Regions from separate parts of the Streptomyces sp. NPDC048191 genome, predicted to be linked through region 2. Evidence: predicted binding sites of a transcription regulator. Region 2 holds the regulator's gene; each other region holds the start of a gene.

Region 1 (4,897 bases), on a different contig from region 2:
CGCCCCAGGGACGGGCCGGGCGGGGGGCCTGGAACCGGGCCTCGCCGACCGGGGGTTCGGCGAAGGGTATGCCCCGGAAGACCGCCAGACCCTCCTCGTGGCGGCCGCGCACCGCGCCGGAGGCGGTGCGCACCACGGGTCCGGCGGTCCCCGCCGGCCGGGCCTGTGACTCACTCGTCGTCATGCTCGCTCCCTCACTGGTCATCAGGGAAACGGGCGGGGACGATCACAAGTGCCCGGGAAACCAGGTCAGCTGAGGGTCTTCACCGCGGCAGCGTCGTACGGCTTCAGCTCGTCGAAGCGGTCGGCGAGCACCTTGGCGGCCCACTCGGGGTCCTGGAGCAGCGCACGGCCCACGGCGACCATGTCGAACTCGTCGGCCTCCAGCCGGTCGAGGAGGTTGTCGATGCCCTTGACCTCGGAGCCCTGGCCCTGGAAGGCGGCCAGGAACTCGCCGTCCAGGCCGACCGAGCCGACGGTGATGACCTGCTTGCCGGTGATCTTCTTCGTCCAGCCCGCCAGGTTCAGGTCCGAGCCGTCGAACTCCGGCACCCAGTAGCGGCGGGTGGAGGCGTGGAAGACGTCGACGCCGGCCGCGGCGAGCGGGGTCAGGATGGCCTCCAGCTCCTCGGGGGTCTCGGCGAGCCGGGCGGTGTAGTCCTGCTGCTTCCACTGCGAGTAGCGGAAGATGACCGGGAAGTCGGCCGAGACCGCCTCGCGGACCGCGGCGACGATCTCCGCGGCGAACTGGGTGCGGGCCACCGGGTCGCCGCCGTAGGCGTCGGTGCGGCGGTTGGTGCCCTCCCACAGGAACTGGTCGACGAGGTAGCCGTGGGCGCCGTGGAGCTCCACACCGTCGAAGCCGATGCGCTCGGCCGCGGCCGCGGCCTCGGCGAACGCGCCGATGACGGCGTCCAGGTCGGCCTGCGTCATCGCCTTGCCGGTGGGCTCGGCGCCCGCCGTGACCAGGCCCGACGGGCCCATCGCCGGGGCGTCCGGGAAGGGGGCGTCGCCGTCCTTGCGGACCATGCCGATGTGCCACAGCTGCGGGACGACGGTGCCGCCGGCCGCGTGCACGTCCTCGGCGACCTTCGCCCAGCCCGCCAGCTGCTCCTCCCCGTGGAACCGCGGCACGCGGTCGCTCTGGCCTGCCGAGTCGTGGCCCACGTAGGTGCCCTCGGTGACGATCAGGCCGACACCGGCGGCGGCACGGCGGGCGTAGTACGAGCGCACGTCCTCGCCGGGGATGCCGCCCGGGGAGAACATGCGGGTCATCGGCGCCATCACGATCCGGTTCGGGACGGTGAGACCGTTGAGCGCGATCGGGCGGGACAGCAGCTGGGCCGCGCGGGAGGCGGGCGTCGTGACGGTCACGTGGGGGCTCCTCGGGGATGGATCTGTAAACCGGGCGGTATGTGTGCACGCATTGTTGCAGCTGCTTAAGTAATCGCCTATGCGCTGCCCCACATTCCCGACCCGAGGGAAGCCTCTTACGTGACGCCGCTCACACCGTGCCGGTCCGGCCGTCACTCCATGACCGTGAAACGCCCGAGGGCGGTGCCCCCAGCCAGTGGCTGGGGGCACCGCCCTCGTCCGTAGGACAGGCGATCAACCGTCAGGTCGATCAGAAGTCCATGTCACCGCCCGGCATGCCGCCGCCGGCCGGCGCGGCGGCCTTCTCCGGCTTGTCGGCGATGACGGCCTCGGTGGTGAGGAACAGCGCGGCGATGGAGGCGGCGTTCTGCAGCGCGGAACGGGTCACCTTCGCCGGGTCGATGATGCCCTCGGCGACCAGGTCGACGTACTCGCCGGTCGCGGCGTTCAGGCCGTGGCCCGGGGTCAGGTTGCGCACCTTCTCCACCACGACACCGCCCTCGAGGCCGGCGTTGACGGCGATCTGCTTCAGCGGGGCCTCGAGCGCGATGCGCACGGCGTTGGCGCCGGTCGCCTCGTCACCCTCGAGCTCCAGCTTCTCGAAGACCTGGGAGGCCTGCAGCAGGGCCACGCCACCACCGGCGACGATGCCCTCCTCGACGGCCGCCTTGGCGTTGCGGACGGCGTCCTCGATGCGGTGCTTGCGCTCCTTGAGCTCCACCTCGGTGGCGGCACCGGCCTTGATGACCGCGACACCGCCGGCGAGCTTCGCCAGGCGCTCCTGCAGCTTCTCGCGGTCGTAGTCGGAGTCGCTGTTCTCGATCTCGGCGCGGATCTGGTTCACCCGGCCGTTGACCTGCTCCGAGGAGCCGGCACCGTCGACGATGGTGGTCTCGTCCTTGGTGATGACGACCTTGCGGGCGCGGCCCAGGAGGTCCAGGGTCGCGTTCTCCAGCTTGAGGCCGACCTCCTCGGAGATGACCTCGCCACCCGTGAGGATGGCGATGTCGCCGAGCATGGCCTTGCGGCGGTCGCCGAAGCCCGGGGCCTTGACGGCGACGGACTTGAAGGTGCCGCGGATCTTGTTGACGACCAGGGTCGACAGGGCCTCGCCCTCGACGTCCTCGGCGATGATCAGCAGCGGCTTGCCCGACTGCATGACCTTCTCCAGCAGCGGGAGCAGGTCCTTGACGGAGCCGATCTTGGAGTTGGCGATGAGGATGTACGGGTCCTCGAGCGACGCCTCCATGCGCTCCATGTCGGTCGCGAAGTAGGCGGAGATGTAGCCCTTGTCGAAGCGCATGCCCTCGGTGAGCTCGAGCTCCAGGCCGAAGGTGTTGCTCTCCTCGACGGTGATGACGCCTTCCTTGCCGACCTTGTCCATGGCCTCGGCGATCAGCTCGCCGATCTGGGTGTCGGCGGCGGAGATGGACGCGGTGGAGGCGATCTGCTCCTTGGTCTCGACGTCCTTCGCCTGCTCCAGCAGGGCGGCGGAGACAGCCTCGACGGCCTTCTCGATACCGCGCTTGAGGGCCATCGGGTTGGCGCCGGCGGCTACGTTGCGCAGGCCTTCCTTGACCAGGGCCTGGGCGAGCACGGTCGCGGTGGTCGTACCGTCACCGGCGACGTCGTCCGTCTTCTTGGCGACTTCCTTGACCAGCTCGGCGCCGATCTTCTCGTACGGGTCCTCGAGCTCGATCTCCTTGGCGATGGAGACACCATCGTTGGTGATCGTGGGGGCGCCCCACTTCTTCTCGAGGACGACGTTGCGGCCCTTGGGGCCGAGCGTCACCTTCACGGCGTCCGCGAGCTGGTTCATGCCGCGCTCGAGGCCGCGCCGCGCCTCCTCGTCGAACGCGATGATCTTGGCCATGTGAAGTGGTCCCTCCAGGACTGGGGGTGATTCCTTCGGACCGCGCCCGCGCCCGCGACGGACGGCTCGCCGGCCGCGTGGTTCCTTGCCCCACTTGGCCCGCGGGCCTCACCGACCCGGTCCATCACTGTCACTCTCACCTTCAGAGTGCTAACGCCAATGATTAGCACTCGGCACCCCCGAGTGCAAGCGCCCCGGGCCTGCCGGAGGGGCGCTCAGCCGCGCGCGAACAGGGGGGCGCCAGGCATGCCGAAGGGCCCGTACCCATGGGTACGGGCCCTTCGAAGATGAAACAGAAGAACGTCGCTGTCAGCCGACGCGTGCTTCAGCTGGTCGCCAGCCGGACCATGTCCGCCTGCGGGCCCTTCTGGCCCTGCGAGATCTCGAAGTCGACCCGCTGCCCCTCTTCCAGGGTGCGGTAACCGTCCATCTGGATCGCGCTGTAGTGGACGAAAACATCCGCACCACCGTCGACCGCGATGAAGCCGTACCCCTTCTCCGCGTTGAACCACTTGACGGTGCCCTGAGCCATGCCTAACTCCCCTATTACTGGCCCTTGCACAGATCCACACTTCGCGGATCCGGGTCAGACCTCACCCCCCATTGGTCGGGGGCGTGCGCCGGAACGCGTCGACCGCGGCTGAATGTATCTGTCCAACTGCCGTCTGCAACAGGTCAATCGGACGAGAATTCTGGACGGGAACGGTCCGGAATGTGGTGAGAATTCGCCCGAATTCCGGGCAAGTCGGGCCCCGCAAAGGGCACAAAAGCCGCATGAAACCCACGCACTTTGGCTACTTCTTGTCGGGCACGCAGCATGAATACAGGGCTCCCGACCCGTCGGTCCGGGAACGCGTTCCCCAACTCTACCGCGCTCAACCACACAGAATTGCCCCCTCCACTTCTCTCACGGAGGGGGCAATTCGATGAACAATGCGTAACTGGAGTTACCTAAGGTAACGATCAGCCGCCGGCGACCGCCGGAATGATCGAAACCCCGGCGCCGTCCGGGGTCGCCGTCTCGAGGCCCTGCTCGAAGCGGACGTCGTCGTCGTTGACGTAGACATTGACGAACCGGCGCAGCTTGCCCTGGTCGTCCAGGACGCGGGCGGCGATCCCGGTGTGGTTCTTCTCCAGGTCCTCGATGACCTCGGCGAGGGTGGCGCCCTCGGCGGCCACTTCGGCCTGGCCGCCCGTGTAGGTGCGCAGGATGGTCGGGATGCGAACGGTCACGCTCATGCGAGGCCAGCCTCTCGGAAGGAGTCCAGGGTCGGTCGGATGGTGGCGGTGAGGCCGGTCCCGGCCACCGCGTCGAGGGTCTTCAGGCCGTCGCCGGTGTTGAGGACGACCGTGGTCTTCGTCGGGTCCAGGACGCCGTCCTTGACCAGCTTGCGGGTGACACCGACGGTCACGCCGCCCGCCGTCTCCGCGAAGATGCCCTCGGTACGGGCCAGCAGCTTGATGGCGTCGACGACTTCCTCGTCCGTCACGTCCTCCACGGCGCCGCCGGTGCGGCGCGCGATGTCCAGGACGTACGGCCCGTCGGCCGGGTTGCCGATGGCGAGGGACTTGGCGATGGTGTTCGGCTTCTGCGGGCGGACCACGTCGTGCCCGGCCTTGAAGGCGGTCGACACCGGCGAGCAGCCCTCG
Region 2 (4,897 bases):
CCAAGCTGGTCACGATGGTCATGGAGGTCGTCTCCAAGTCCAGCATCCATCAGGACTACGTGGTCAAGCGCTCGATCTACGCGGCAGGAAGGATCCCTGCCTACCTCGTCCTGGACCCGATCATGGCGCACTGCGTCCTGCTGACGAAGCCTGCGGGCCAGGGCGAGGACGCCGACTACCTGAGCCAGGAGATCGTCAAATTCGGCGATCCAGTCCCGGTGGACGCTCTGGGATTTGAACTGGACACCACCGAGTTCGGAACGTTCCCCAACGTCAGGCCCCACCGCTACCCGTGACGAAGTCGATCAGCTCCTCCACCCGCCCCAGCAGCTCCGGCTCCAGGTCCCGGTAGGACCCCACCCGCTTCAGGATCGCCTGCCACACCGCCCCGGTGTTCTCCGACGGCCAGCCCAGCGCCCGGCACACCCCCGTCTTCCAGTCCTGCCCCCGCGGAACCGTCGGCCAGGCCTCGATCCCCAGCGCCGCCGGCTTCACCGCCTGCCAGATGTCGATGTACGGGTGGCCGACCACCAGCGCGTGCTCACTGGTCACCGACTCCGCGATCCGCCACTCCTTCGTGCCCGGCACCAGGTGGTCCACCAGGACGCCCAGCCGCGCGTCCGGACCCGGTGCGAACGACGACACGATCGACGGCAGGTCGTCCACGCCCTCCAGGTACTCCACGACCACGCCCTCGATGCGCAGGTCGTCGCCCCAGACCTTCTCGACCAGCTCGGCGTCGTGCCGGCCCTCCACGTAGATGCGCCCGGCGCGGGCCACGCGGGCGCGGGCGCCGGGGACGGCGACCGAGCCGGAAGCCGTACGGGTGGGCCGTACCGGAGCCGACGAGGACGGTCGTACGAGCGTCACCACCCGGCCCTCCAGCAGGAAGCCCCGGGGCTCCAGCGGGAACACCCGGTGCTTGCCGAAGCGGTCCTCCAGCGTCACCGTGCCGGCCTCGCAGCGGATCACCGCCCCGCAGAACCCGGTGCCGGGCTCCTCCACCACCAGGCCCGGCTCCGCCGGCACCTCCGGCACGGACTTCGGCTCCTTCCACGGCGGGGTCAGGTCGGGGGAGTACGAACGAGGGCGCGGGCCCGAGGGGCCCCCGTTGGAAGGGCGGTGGCGGGAGACGGGTGGGCGCATTCGAGTGACGATAGGAGAAGCCGTACGGCCGCGCCTACGACACGCCGAAACGCGCCGCCAGCTCATCGCGCTGCCGCCGCACGAACGCCGCGTCCACCACCGCTCCGTGACCGGGCACGTACAGCGCGTCCTCGCCGCCCAGCGAGAGGAGCCGGTCCAGGGCGTCCGGCCAGCGGGACGGGAGCGCGTCCGGGCCGGCCTGGGGCTCGCCGGACTCCTCGACCAGGTCGCCGCAGAAGACCACCTCCGGGGAGCCGGGGACCAGGACCGCGAGGTCGTGTGCCGTGTGACCCGGGCCCACGTTCGCCAGCAGCGCCTGGCGGCCGGTGCCGAGGTCCAGTGTCCACTCGCCGGAGACCAGGTGGCGGGGCGGCACCAGCGCGTCCACCGCCTCGTCGGCGTCCGCCACCGGGAGCCCGTTGCGCATCGCGTCCAGGCGCAGCTCGGCGCGTTCGCGGGCGAACACCGCGTCGACGCCCACCGCCGCGTACACCTCCGCCCCCGCGAGGACGGGCGCCCCGAAGACGTGGTCGAAATGGGGATGCGTGAGCGCGAGATGGGTCACACGGCCGTCGGCCAGTTCCTCGGCCTGCGCCCGTAGCCGCGCGCCCTCGGCCAGGCTGGAGCCGGCGTCCACCATCAGCGCCGTACCCTCCCCGAGGACCAGCCCGACCGTGCAGTCCCAGCCGGGCAGCCGGCACCGGCCGGCCCCGGCGGCCAGCCGCTCCCACCCCAGCTCTTCCCAAGTCACCGTCATACCGCGACGCTAGCCCCAAGTGCCGCCGCGACCGCACCGACCTTGCCCTGGGTGTACCCGACAGCCGTACACTGGGCCCGGGAACGCTGGCACTCGCATGCGAAGAGTGCCAAGCGGACGAATCGCGGGACAGAGGGGACGACGACGTGCTGGAGGTGCGCGCGAATGCTGAGTGAACGCAGGCTCCAGGTACTGCGCGCCATCGTCCAGGACTACGTCGGCACCGAGGAGCCGGTCGGGTCGAAGGCCCTGACCGAGCGGCACAACCTCGGGGTGTCCCCGGCGACGGTCCGCAACGACATGGCGGCCCTGGAGGACGAGGGGTTCATCGCGCAGCCGCACACCAGTGCCGGGCGCATCCCCACCGACAAGGGCTACCGGCTGTTCGTGGACAAGCTGGCGGGCGTCAAGCCGATGACGGCGCCCGAGCGGCGGGCGATCCAGAACTTCCTGGAGGGCGCCGTCGACCTCGACGACGTCGTGGCGCGGACCGTGCGGCTGCTCGCGCAGCTCACGCGGCAGGTCGCCGTCGTGCAGTACCCCTCCCTGACCCGGTCCACCGTCCGGCACGTGGAACTGCTCTCACTCGCCCCCGCGCGCGTGATGCTCGTGCTGATCACGGACACCGGCCGGGTCGAGCAGCGGATGGTGGACTGCCCGGCGCCGTTCGGGGAGGCGTCGCTCGCGGATCTTCGCGCTCGGCTGAACAGCCGGGTCGCGGGGCGCCGCTTCACGGACGTGCCGAAGCTGGTCGAGGACCTCCCGGACGCCTTCGAGCCGGAGGACCGCGGTACGGTCTCCACGGTGCTCTCCACACTCCTGGAGACACTCGTGGAGGAGAACGAGGAGCGGCTGATGATCGGCGGTACCGCCAATCTCACCCGCTTCGGACATGACTTTCCCCTCACGATCCGGCCCGTCCTGGAGGCACTGGAGGAGCACGTCGTGCTCCTCAAGCTCCTCGGCGAGGCGAAGGATCCGGGCGTGATGGTGCGCATCGGGCACGAGAACGCCCACGAGGGACTCAACTCCACCTCCGTCGTGTCGGTCGGCTACGGTTCGGGCGGCGAGGCGGTTGCCAAGCTCGGCGTGGTCGGACCGACCCGCATGGACTACCCGGGAACGATGGGAGCGGTACGCGCAGTGGCACGGTACGTCGGACAGATCCTGGCGGAGTCGTAAGTGGCCACGGACTACTACGCCGTTCTCGGCGTGCGCCGCGACGCGTCGCAGGATGAGATCAAGAAGGCGTTCCGTCGGCTCGCGCGCGAGCTGCACCCGGACGTCAACCCGGACCCGAAGACCCAGGAGCGGTTCAAGGAGATCAACGCCGCTTACGAGGTGCTGTCGGACCCGCAGAAGAAGCAGGTCTACGACCTCGGCGGCGACCCGCTCTCGCAGGCGGGCGGCGCCGGCGCGGGCGGCTTCGGGGCCGGCGGCTTCGGCAACTTCTCCGACATCATGGACGCGTTCTTCGGTACGGCGTCGCAGCGCGGCCCGCGCTCGCGCACCCGGCGCGGCCAGGACGCGATGATCCGCATCGAGGTCGAACTGGACGAGGCGGCCTTCGGGACCACCAAGGACATCCAGGTCGACACGGCCGTCGTCTGCAACACCTGCAACGGCGAGGGCGCGGCTCCGGGGACGACCGCGCAGACGTGTGACATGTGCCGGGGCCGCGGTGAGGTCTCGCAGGTCACCCGGTCCTTCCTCGGCCAGGTCATGACGTCGCGCCCCTGCCCCCAGTGCCAGGGCTTCGGCACCGTGGTCCCGACCCCGTGCCCGGAGTGCGCCGGCGACGGCCGCGTCCGCTCCCGGCGCACGCTCACCGTCAAGATCCCGGCCGGTGTCGACAACGGCACCCGGATCCAGCTCGCCGGTGAGGGCGAGGTCGGCCCCGGTGGCGGTCCCGCCGGTGACCTGTACGTCGAGATCCACGAGTTGCCGCACCCGACCTTCCAGCGGCGCGGCGACGACCTGCACTGCACGGTGACGATCCCGATGACGGCGGCGGCGCTCGGCACCAAGGTGCCGCTGGAGACGCTGGACGGCATGGAGGAGGTCGACATCCGGCCCGGTACCCAGTCCGGCCAGTCGATCCCGCTGCACAACCGTGGTGTCACGCATCTGCGCGGCGGCGGCCGGGGTGACCTGATCGTGCACGTCGAGGTGCAGACCCCGTCCAAGCTGGACCCGGAGCAGGAACGGCTCCTGCGCGAGCTGGCCAAGCTGCGCGGCGAGGAACGCCCGCAGGGTCAGTTCCAGCCGGGGCAGCAGGGGCTGTTCTCGCGGCTGAAGGACGCCTTCAACGGACGCTGACGTCCGCTGGCGGGTGACCGGGGGTCCGGGGGGTGGCCCCCGGGCGGGCACGGTCAGCCGGGGCGGCAGGGGCTGTTCTCGCGGCTGAAGGACGCCTTCAACGGACGCTGATCTCGGGTATTGCACCTGGCATAGGCCGGGGGAAGCCCGGATTCGGACTTGTTCGGAGGACGTGACAACATGCGGTCATGTCCTCCGCACTGACCGATCTCTTCCCCCACCCGATCGTGCAGGCCCCCATGGCGGGCGGTGTCTCCGTCCCGCAGCTCGCCGCCGCCGTCTCCGAGGCCGGCGGCCTCGGGTTCCTCGCCGCCGGATACAAGACCGCCGACGGCATGTACCAGGAGATCAAGCAGCTGCGGGGGCTCACCGGCCGCCCCTTCGGCGTGAACGTGTTCATGCCCCAGCCCGAGTATGCCGAGTCGGGGGCCGTCGAGGTCTACGCCCACCAGCTGGCCGGCGAGGCCGCCTGGTACGAGACCGAGCTGGGCGACCCCGACAGCGGCCGGGACGACGGCTACGAGGCGAAGCTCGCCGTGCTCCTCGACAACCCGGTGCCGGTGGTCTCCTTCCACTTCGGAGTGCCGAGCCGGGAGGTGTTCGACAAGCTGCGCAGGGCCGGCACCCTGACCCTGGTCACCGCAACCACCGCCGAGGAGGCCCGCGCCGTCGAGC
Region 3 (4,897 bases), on a different contig from region 2:
CGACCTGCTGGACGAGGACATCCACAGCCACGATCCGGTGAACCCCCAGGACACCATCGGGCTGGACAACGCCCGCAGCGACTACCGGATGTGGCGCCGGGGTTTCGACTTCACGATCACGGTCGAGGACGTCCTCACCCACGGCGACCGGGCCTGCGCACGGTGGACGTGGAACGCCACGCACCACGGCGACTTCCTCGGTATCGAGCCGACCGGGAGGCGGGTGAGCATGACCGGGATGACGCTGTTCCGGTTCACGGACGACGGCAAGATCGCCGAGCTGTGGTGGCAGGACGACCAGTTGGGGCTGATGCAACAGCTGGGGGCGCTGGACGAGTTGGAGCAGTAGACAGGGCGAAGGCCCGGCACCGTGGTGGTGCCGGGCCTTCGGTACCGACGTACGTCAGTGCGCGTGGCCGTGGCCGTGGCCCGCGGCGGCCGGCTCTTCCTCTTCCTTCTTCTCGACGACCAGGGTCTCGGTCGTGAGCAGCAGGGAGGCGATGGAGGCGGCGTTCTCCAGGGCGGAGCGGGTGACCTTCACCGGGTCGATGACGCCGGCCTTGACCAGGTCGCCGTACTCGCCGGTGGCGGCGTTGTAGCCCTGCCCCTTCTCCAGGTCCTTGACCTTGGAGACGATGACGTAGCCCTCCTGGCCGGCGTTCTCGCCGATCCAGCGCAGCGGCTCGACGACCGCGTTGCGGACGACCGCGACACCGGTGGCCTCGTCGCCGGACTTGTCGAGGTTGCCCTCGAGGACCTTGGAGGCGTGGACCAGGGCGGAGCCACCACCGGAGACGATGCCCTCCTCGACCGCGGCGCGGGTCGCGGAGATGGCGTCCTCCAGGCGGTGCTTCTTCTCCTTGAGCTCCACCTCGGTGGCGGCGCCGACCTTGATCACGCACACGCCGCCGGCCAGCTTCGCGAGGCGCTCCTGGAGCTTCTCGCGGTCCCAGTCGGAGTCGGTGTTCTCGATCTCGGCCTTGATCTGCGCGACGCGGCCGTGCACGTCCTCGGACTTGCCGGCGCCGTCGACGATCGTGGTGTCGTCCTTGGTGACCGTCACGCGGCGGGCGGAGCCCAGCACGTCCAGGCCGGCCTGGTCGAGCTTGAGGCCGACCTCCTCGGAGATGACGGTGGCACCGGTGAGGATGGCCATGTCCTGCAGCATCGCCTTGCGGCGGTCGCCGAAGCCGGGGGCCTTCACCGCGACGGCGTTGAAGGTGCCGCGGATCTTGTTGACGACCAGGGTCGACAGGGCCTCGCCCTCGACGTCCTCGGCGATGATCAGCAGCGGCTTGGAGGCGCCGGCCTGGATGACCTTCTCCAGCAGCGGCAGCAGGTCCTGGATGGAGCTGATCTTGCCCTGGTTGATGAGGATGTACGGGTCGTCGAGGACGGCCTCCATGCGCTCCTGGTCCGTCACGAAGTACGGCGACAGGTAGCCCTTGTCGAAGGCCATGCCCTCGGTGAAGTCCAGCTCCAGACCGAAGGTGTTGGACTCCTCGACGGTGATGACACCGTCCTTGCCGACCTTGTCCATCGCCTCGGCGATGAGCTCGCCGACCTGCTGGTCCTGGGCGGACAGCGCGGCGACGGCGGCGATGTCGGACTTCTCGTCGATCGGGCGGGCCGACGCGAGCAGCTCGTCGGAGACGGCCTTGACGGCGGCGTCGATGCCCTTCTTCAGGGCGGCCGGGGAGGCGCCGGCGGCGACGTTCTTCAGGCCCTCGCGCACCAGCGCCTGGGCCAGCACGGTGGCGGTGGTGGTGCCGTCACCCGCGATGTCGTTGGTCTTGGTCGCCACCTCCTTCACCAGCTGCGCGCCGAGGTTCTCGTACGGGTCCTCGATCTCGACCTCACGGGCGATGGTGACACCGTCGTTGGTGATGGTGGGGGCGCCGAACTTCTTGTCGATGACGACGTTGCGGCCCCGGGGGCCGATCGTCACCTTCACCGTGTCGGCCAGCTTGTTGACGCCGCGCTCGAGGGCGCGACGGGCGTCCTCGTCGAACTTCAGGATCTTCGCCATGACAGCGGGAGCCCTCTCGAAATCTAGGGTGTGAAGACAACTGCGCCCCGGGCGCCCGGCTTCGTTATCGGTCGCGGGGGCCAGGGGCGCAGCTCAAGAGCAAAGGTTTGCTCGAGGTGATTACTTCTCGATGATCGCGAGCACGTCGCGGGCCGAGAGGACGAGGTACTCCTCGCCGTTGTACTTCACCTCGGTGCCGCCGTACTTGCTGTAGAGGACGACGTCGCCGACCTTGACGTCGAGCGGAAGGCGCTCGCCGTTCTCGAAGCGGCCCGGGCCCACGGCGAGGACGGCGCCCTCCTGGGGCTTCTCCTTCGCGGTGTCCGGGATGACCAGGCCAGAGGCGGTGGTCTGCTCCGCATCCAGCGGCTGGACCACAATGCGGTCCTCGAGCGGCTTGATGGCAACCTTGGAGCTGGTGGTCGTCACGATCCGACCTCCCCCTTCGGAGATCTCACGGGGTTAACTGTCTGAGGTGGCGACCAGGTGGATCCGTCGTCGCGGGTGCCGGACCTGCCCGTCGCTTTGTTGGCACTCTCCAGTGGGGAGTGCCAGAGCCGAGACTATGACCGGGATTAGCACTCGGTCAAGCGGAGTGCCAATTGCCGTGCCGCGCGTCGGCTGCGGACGGGTCGGCGCCGGGTTGTTCTGCGGGCCGGTGTCGGCCCCGCCGCCCCCGGGGGCTGCCGCCCCAGACCCCCGCTGCCGGCCTTCGGCCCTCGTCCTCCGACGCCGGACAGGCCGATGTCCGCAAACCGGCACCGGAAGAGCGCGCTACAGGTAGTCCTCCAGCCGCCCCGCCGTCAGCCCCCTCTGCTGCGCCCTGCGCAGCACCCGTGCCGTGCGCTCCCGCAGGGTCCGGCCCGTCGCCCCGTCCGGGCCGACCAGGATGATGTCGCCGGGGCGGAGGTGGTGTTCGCCGTGGGTGTAGACGAGGCCGTCCGGGGTCATCGCGGCGCGCCAGAGGACGACCGCGGAGATGCCGCAGTCGGCCGCCGCGCGCAGGGTCGTGGTGTCGTACGCGCCGTACGGCGGGCGGAAGAGGCGGGCACGCAGGCCGAGGCGGGACCTGAGCCTGTCCTGCTGGCCGCAGATCTCGGCGCGCTGACCGGCGTACGGCAGTGCGGGCAGCGCGTGGTGCTCGAGGGCGTGGTTCTCGATGCCGGCGCCCTGCCGGTGCAGGCGGGCGAAGTGGCCGTATCCGGGGCCGGCGATGCTGTCGGTGAGGAACATGCTGACCGGCAGCCGGAGTTCGCGGACCATGTCCACGAAGCGGGGGTCCTTGTCGGCGCCGTCGTCGTAGGTGAGGAAGACCACCCGGTCGCGGGTGGCGACGTGGTCCACGGGGAGGGGCAGGGGGCGGTGGACCGCGTCCGGCGGGGTGAGGACGAGCGCGCGGGCGGCGGGCTGCGGGGGGCGGGCGAGGGGCTCGGTCAGTCCCCAGCGGCGGTAGGCCTGGTCGTGGGCGGCGCCGTGCGGGCGCACCCCCTCGGCGGCCTTCTTGCCGAGGCGTTCGATGGGGCGGACGGACTGGGCGCAGCCGCCGAGGAGGAGGGCCGGGACGAGGAGCGCGGCGACATACCGGCCCGGGCGCCGTCCGGAGCCCGCTCCGCCGCGCCCCGCCCCCCGCCTCACAGGTAGTCCTCCAGGCGGGCCACGGCGTAACCCTCGCGGGTGATCCTGTTCAGGAAGCGGCGCATGTCGTCGACCATCGTGCCGTTCCAGTCGGAGCGGCCGCGGAAGTGGGTGAGGACGATGTCGCCGCGGCGCATCCTCTGGTCGTCCTCGCGGTACTCCCAGTGGTCGACGTAGACCTCCTCGTTCCAGATCGGCGCGTACTTGATGCCGCAGGACTTGGCGGCGCGGAGGGTGTCCCGGTTGTAGTTGCCGTACGGCGGGCGGAAGACCGTCGGGCGCCTGCCGAACTGCTTCTCCATGATGTCCTGCATGCCGCAGATCTCGGCCTTCTGGTCCGCGTAGGACAGGCCCGGCAGGTAGGGGTGGTGCAGGGTGTGGTTGTTGAGGGTGTGGCCGTAGGACTGCATCTTCCGGAAGTACCCGTAGTCGTCCTTGACCAGGTAGTTGCTGAGGAAGGCGGTGTACGGGACCTTCAGGTCCTGCATCATCCGCAGGAACCTGGGGTCCTTCTCCGAGCCGTCGTCGATGGTGAGGAAGACGATCTTCTGCTTGGTGGGGATCGTGGTGAAGACCGGGGGCAGGTCCCAGTCCTCCTGGTGGCTCACCTCGAAGCCGGGCCGGGCGGTGATCTCCGGCTTCGTCCTGGGCGGCGCGGGTGGGGTCAGCGGGACCCCGTCGAGCCCCCAGCGCCTGGCGGCGGCGACCAGTCGGGCGTGTTCGGCGGCCTGGCGGGAGTGGGGACTCAGGATCTCCGCGCCGCCGTGAGCGGGTGCGGGACGGGTCTCCTCGGGGGCCACGCAACCGGAGAGAAGGGGGGCGCAGGTCAGCGCGGCGGCGGCGCAGGCCAGGACCGCGCGCCCACAGCGGGCCCGTTTTTTATCGTTTTGTACGACCGCTCGCATGGTGCCGGATCCTTCCAGGCCGGTACCCGGAGCCCCGGCCGACACCGCCGCCGGGGGCGCACGATCCACCGACTGGCCCACAATGACCCGGTGAACGACCTCGCTCTCCTCCTCACCCCCGAAGGCCGGGCCCTCCTCGACGAGGTCCGCGACACCGCCCCGGCCGACGAACTCGCCGTCGCCACCCGGCTGCGCCGCGACCACCCCGCCGGGCTGGTGTCGGCGGCGCTCGGCCAGGCCCGGCTGCGGCAGCGCGCGGCGGCCAAGTTCGGGCCGGCGGACGCGGGGCGGATGTTCTTCACCCCGAACGGCGTCGAGCAGTCGACCC

What was found. The regulator HrcA, encoded in region 2, represses chaperone genes, less so after heat shock. The targets are predictions, from matches to a motif close to TTNGCACTCNGNNNNNCNGAGTGCNAA.
Region 1: groL (chaperonin GroEL) is a predicted target of HrcA. The motif match lies at 3,411-3,437, and genes of this name have one in related genera.
Region 3: groES (co-chaperone GroES) is a predicted target of HrcA. The motif match lies at 2,605-2,631, and genes of this name have one in related genera.

The regions. Positions count from the first base shown of each region.
Region 1 is NZ_JBEZMO010000003.1:432,949-437,845, forward strand. Features, by position in the region: gene AB0D93_RS07780 (carboxylesterase family protein) at 1-184, opposite strand, end outside; gene AB0D93_RS07785 (NADH:flavin oxidoreductase) at 250-1,374, opposite strand; gene groL (chaperonin GroEL) at 1,625-3,247, opposite strand; gene AB0D93_RS07795 (cold-shock protein) at 3,573-3,779, opposite strand; gene AB0D93_RS07800 (MoaD/ThiS family protein) at 4,211-4,486, opposite strand; gene thrC (threonine synthase) at 4,483-4,897, opposite strand, start outside.
Region 2 is NZ_JBEZMO010000010.1:46,601-51,497, forward strand. Features, by position in the region: gene AB0D93_RS18430 (Uma2 family endonuclease) at 1-296, shown strand, start outside; gene AB0D93_RS18435 (DUF3097 domain-containing protein) at 274-1,146, opposite strand; gene AB0D93_RS18440 (MBL fold metallo-hydrolase) at 1,181-1,903, opposite strand; gene hrcA (heat-inducible transcriptional repressor HrcA) at 2,069-3,085, shown strand; gene dnaJ (molecular chaperone DnaJ) at 3,086-4,222, shown strand; gene AB0D93_RS18455 (nitronate monooxygenase) at 4,411-4,897, shown strand, end outside.
Region 3 is NZ_JBEZMO010000005.1:329,157-334,053, forward strand. Features, by position in the region: gene AB0D93_RS11985 (ester cyclase) at 1-349, shown strand, start outside; gene groL (chaperonin GroEL) at 404-2,029, opposite strand; gene groES (co-chaperone GroES) at 2,150-2,458, opposite strand; gene AB0D93_RS12000 (polysaccharide deacetylase family protein) at 2,804-3,664, opposite strand; gene AB0D93_RS12005 (polysaccharide deacetylase family protein) at 3,661-4,569, opposite strand; gene AB0D93_RS12010 (class I SAM-dependent methyltransferase) at 4,660-4,897, shown strand, end outside.